DNA from 2 places in the Bacillus sp. MT94 genome. Region 2 is predicted to be linked to the other one. Evidence: riboswitches for the same ligand, from Rfam matches in the RefSeq annotation. Region 2 holds a riboswitch; the other holds the start of a gene.
The links. Region 2 has a riboswitch for cyclic di-GMP ahead of AC1Q51_RS13570 (SpaA isopeptide-forming pilin-related protein). Riboswitches for the same ligand answer to the same signal wherever they lie in the genome.

Region 1: another riboswitch for cyclic di-GMP. It lies ahead of AC1Q51_RS24020 (methyl-accepting chemotaxis protein); the one in region 2 lies ahead of AC1Q51_RS13570 (SpaA isopeptide-forming pilin-related protein).

The regions. Positions count from the first base shown of each region.
Region 1 is NZ_JBXAEZ010000008.1:100,522-102,991, reverse strand. Features, by position in the region: gene AC1Q51_RS24025 (anaerobic C4-dicarboxylate transporter family protein) at 1-675, opposite strand, end outside; cyclic di-GMP riboswitch class I at 958-1,042, shown strand; gene AC1Q51_RS24020 (methyl-accepting chemotaxis protein) at 1,177-2,470, shown strand, end outside.
Region 2 is NZ_JBXAEZ010000003.1:365,912-368,381, reverse strand. Features, by position in the region: gene AC1Q51_RS13575 (TetR/AcrR family transcriptional regulator) at 287-823, shown strand; cyclic di-GMP riboswitch class I at 996-1,088, shown strand; gene AC1Q51_RS13570 (SpaA isopeptide-forming pilin-related protein) at 1,148-2,470, shown strand, end outside.

The DNA of each region.
Region 1 (2,470 bases), on a different contig from region 2:
TTTTGCGCCCTTTACACCTACAAATTCTTTTTTCTCTTCAAGCTTAGGAATCATTCCTTCTTTTAATCGTTTTAAGTATTCAGGGTCCTCACTTAATTCTTTTCCCATCTTACTAGCAACGAATGCTGCTAACATACAAGCAATGAAAGTGGAGGGAATACTCACTTTTAAAATATCTAATAAAGTGATTTTATAGTCAGCTAACATTGCTAAAAGAGCAACTGTGGCAGCTGAAATTGGACTAGCTGTAATTGCTTGTTGAGAAGCGATTACGGCAATCGACATTGGGCGTTCCGGTCTAATCCCTGATTCACGAGAGACTTCTGCAATAACAGGAAGTACAGAATAGGCAACGTGACCAGTGCCTGCACATAGTGTGAATAAATAAGTAACAATTGGAGCAAAAAAAGTAATACGCTTTGGATTTTTTCGTAATGCCTTTTCAGCTAGATGAACAAGATAGTCCATTCCTCCAGCAGCTTGCAAAGCACCAGCAGCTGTAATTACTGCCAAAATCATAAGCATTACATCGATAGGAGGCGCGGTTGGTTGTAAGTGGAAGACAAAAACGAGTATTGCCATACCAACTCCACCCATTACTCCTAAACCAACTCCGCCTAGGCGTGCACCAATAAAAATACAGAGTAACAAGGTAAGAAATTGTAGCCAAAACATGATAAACTACCTCCGAAATTCATTAGTTAAGATATATTCGAATAGTTTAATTTGAATGAAAATTAAATAAATACCCGAAGAAATCCTTGTTGTTTATACATTTTTTATTATATAACACAAAAAAAGTAACATTCACGTACTTTTTGAAATTATTTTGAAAAAGCAATGCATTAAAAATTTGTATTTATATCTCTAAATAAGTAGACATTTTGATTTATATGTTGTAATCTTTGAAAGAGAATAAATTAATTCTCATAGAACTCCCATATCGTTCAACTCGTTCAGCGAGAAAGGCAAACTGATGGAAACATGAGGACGCAAAACTACAGGAGCTAAGGTCGAAAGGCTACGCTAGCCAGTTACCGGACGGATAGGGTTGGTCTTGGCCAATGCTTTTACATTGGCTTTTTTTTATTCTCGAACATATTGAGAAACATTTTCAAACAAAATATTCATATATTTTGTTTTTTTGTTTATGTTAATTAAGGAAGGTGGATATTAATGAAAAAATATTGGCATAAGTTATCGTTCCTTCAAAAGAACGTCTTATTAACCGTATTAGTTATTTTGACACTTGTTGGAAGTATGGGTGCACTAAGTTTCAACATGTTTCAAAATAGTATGATGTCTTTATTTGAAAGGCAGTCTATTGAAACAGGAGAAATAGTATTGAAAAAATTGGATGTAGAATTAGTTAGAGACATGGCGAAAGATCCTACAGCCGAAAAAGTGAAAAAAGAAAAGTTAACAGAGAAATTAGATGAAGTGTCAAAAGAATTGAAAAGTGTTGGACAAACGTATGTTACAGGAGCAAAGCCGAATGAAAAGCGAGAATTACAACTCGTTGGTTTGACTACAGAGTTAACAAAAGCGTTCCCTATAAAGCCGGGAGATTATTATGAACAACCCGCTCATTGGATGAAGGCATACGATAAAGTCATTGATACGAAAAAGGCCCAAATGACAGAAGTATATGAAGATGAAATAGGTTCGTGGGTGACAATATTAGAACCAATTACAGATGGAGAAAATAATATTGTTGCAATTATTGCGGCTGACTTAGATGCTTCCATTGTTCCTATTACAAAAGAGAAGTTTATGATACAGGGCTTACTCTTTATCATTATTTCATTAGCAATTGCGACTATTACTCAATTCTTTATCGTGCGTCACTCGTTAGCTCCATTAAAAGATTTACGAGAAGGGTTACGTAAAATTGGTGAAGGTGACTTAAGTATTAAATTAAAAGAAAGACCAGATGACATTGGAATTATTAATGTTTATTTCAATAACACGATTGAAAAATTTAAAGGGATTATAGATAAAGTAAGGCAAACTGCTGAGCAAGTTTCTTCTTCTTCACAAGAATTGTCGGCGAGTACAGAGGAAAACAGCATGGCAGTTCAAGAGATTGCAAGTTCTATTGAAGGTTTAAGAGTAGGGGCACAGTCTCAAAAAACTTCAGTACAACAATGTTTAGGAATTGTACATGGAATGGAAGATAAGGTAGAAGAGATAACTGGGGCTGCGAAACAAGTTGCGGTTGCTTCTGAAGGTATGGAGCAACATTCAATTGAAGGTAATGAAGTGATTGGACAAATTATTAATCAAATGAGTTTAATTCAAAATGCAGTACAAGATTTATCTTCCATCATTTATTCGTTAGAAACAAGGTCAAAAGAAATTAGTGATATCGTAACTGTAATTACAGGTATTTCAAATCAAACAAATTTATTAGCTTTAAATGCTTCTATTGAGGCTTCACGTGCTGGAGCAGCGGGGAGAGGGTTTGCAG
Region 2 (2,470 bases):
AACCTCTTTAAATTATAGATTAGATGTATAAGGATAATCAATTTTTATACATTTCGTGTTTATGGATATATTTTCGATGAATATAAAAGTATAGATGTATAGTCAATGTTATGTATTTGATGTTATCATATTGAATGATATGGAAATTTTTAATGGAATAAGTAACTGAAAATTCAAAGGTAATGCAGCTTTTGTTGTATAAAGAAAATACTTAGTAGTAATCAACAATATTAAAAATAAGATTCGTATTTATATAAATTTAGTAGAAATGGGGTTTTAAAAAGGAATGAGTATCAGCATAACGCGGCAAAAGATTTTGGCGGCCGCTTCTCAAATTGTGCAATGTAAAGGGGTTGCTAAATTAACCTTAGAAGCAGTGGCAAAAGAGGCGGGTGTAAGTAAAGGTGGATTATTGTATCACTTTGCAAATAAAGAAGCTTTAATAGAAGGTATGATAGTCAGAGGGATAGAGGATAATGAGGGCGCTATTTACAATAAAGTAGCGGAAGACTCAGAGAGGAAAGGGAGATGGGTTCGCTCTTTTGTAGAGGAAAGATTAAGTAATGAGAGAAGAACAGAAGAGTTGTCTAGTAGTATGATGGCAGCATTCATGTTAAAACCTGAATTACTTGAGCCATTACAACAATCATTTCAGCAACTGCAAAAGAATATAGAAAACGATGAGATAGATTCAGTTTGTGCAACAATTATTAGATTAGCAGCAGATGGATTATGGTATTCGGAATATTTAGGGGTTGGCAGACTAAGCCCCGAGTTAAGAGAAAAAGTGATTCAAGCTCTTATTAGTAATTCATATAAATAGAATATACGAACTATATAATGCGAAAACAATTCACCATTACTTATTTAATGTAGTGGTGAATTGTTTTTTTTATTAGAAAAATAGAACAATTTTATAGAGTATTGAATTATAACCGTCCAGACGGTATAGTAATATTTGGTTTAAGAGGAAAATGAAACAAAAAAAGAATAAAAGATATTTTTAGCACACTATTCGAAAGGATAGGCCGCAAAGCTTAGAGTCTACGGTAATACATATTGGTTACTAAGATCGTCTGGTTGCACATTTTTGATGCAACCGGACGGTCTTTTTTTGTTATATAAATATAAAAAATAGGAGGGAACTATGCAAATGAAAAGTACTAAAAGGCATATTTCAATGGTTTCATTAGTTTTTCTAGTATTATTTTCAGTGCTGAATGTGTGGGCTCCAGTTATTCAAGCTGCTGTGATGAAAAGTCCAGTGGACGAAATTAATATTTCCCGTACTGATGGCACGACATCTGAACCGTATCAAGCCTCAGATGGTATGAAAGTAGAAGTGAAGTGGTCAGCTAAAGAAAAAATAAAAAGTGGAGATCAATTCACAATTGATATGCCAAAAGAGTTTCGAAAAGACCTTATGAATATGAGTTTTCCTTTAAAAGATGCTGAAGGAAAAACAGTTGGTACATGTGAGATGAAAAAGGGTCTATTAACATGTACTATGGGTGATTACGTAGAAGGAAAGAATAACATTAAAGGTTCTTTATTCGTAGAATTCTACTTTGGTCTAGAAGCATATGATGGTGTTAAAGAAATTCCATTAGAATTTAACGTTGATGGTCAAATCGTCAATAAAGAAGTAAATGTAAGTAATACGACAGAGAGACCGAAGCCACAGCCCAATACAGATAATCTATTGAAATGGGGTTCTTATAATCAAGAAGATCCTTCGATTGCTGATTGGCTTGTATATGTAAATGCAACTGGGACAGAAATGCAAGATCTTAAATTAACAGATACATTAGGACCTGGGCATGAGTTAATTACAGACAGCGTAGTATTAGAAGAGGCTGTATTTGAAGATGGTTATGCACCAACAAATATTAAGCCAGCAGATTTATCTAACATTAAAATAAATGCAACGAAGACTGGATTTACAATTGAGTTTCCAGACAGTTCAAAAGGTTATATTTTAAGATATAAAACAAAGATTACTAATCCTGCTGCAAAGCCTCATAAAAATACTGTGAAATTAGAAGGTAAAAATATTAAAACTGAAGAAAAAGTAGGACAAGTATTCGTAAGTGGTGGAGGGGGAACCGGTTCAGGTGACGATAATCCACCTAGCATTGAAAAAAATATAGTTGATGAGAATGGCAAGCTTGTAGAGAATGAGCAGTTAACACAAATGGATCAAGTTATTCAATACCAAGTTGGTACACATATACCGAACGATCCTCCTAAATACACATCTATGGTAATTAGTGATGATTTAGAAGATGTTTTAGAAGTATTAGAGGCAAAGGTGTATGATCAAAATGGCCAAGATATTACTTCTAAAGGAACGTTAAATATAGATAAACAAAGAAGTGAAGTAACATTTACATTTGGTGAGAGTTTTGACTATAAGTCATATGAAGACCAGATAATTAACCTTAGTATTAAGGCGAAAATTAAAAATAAT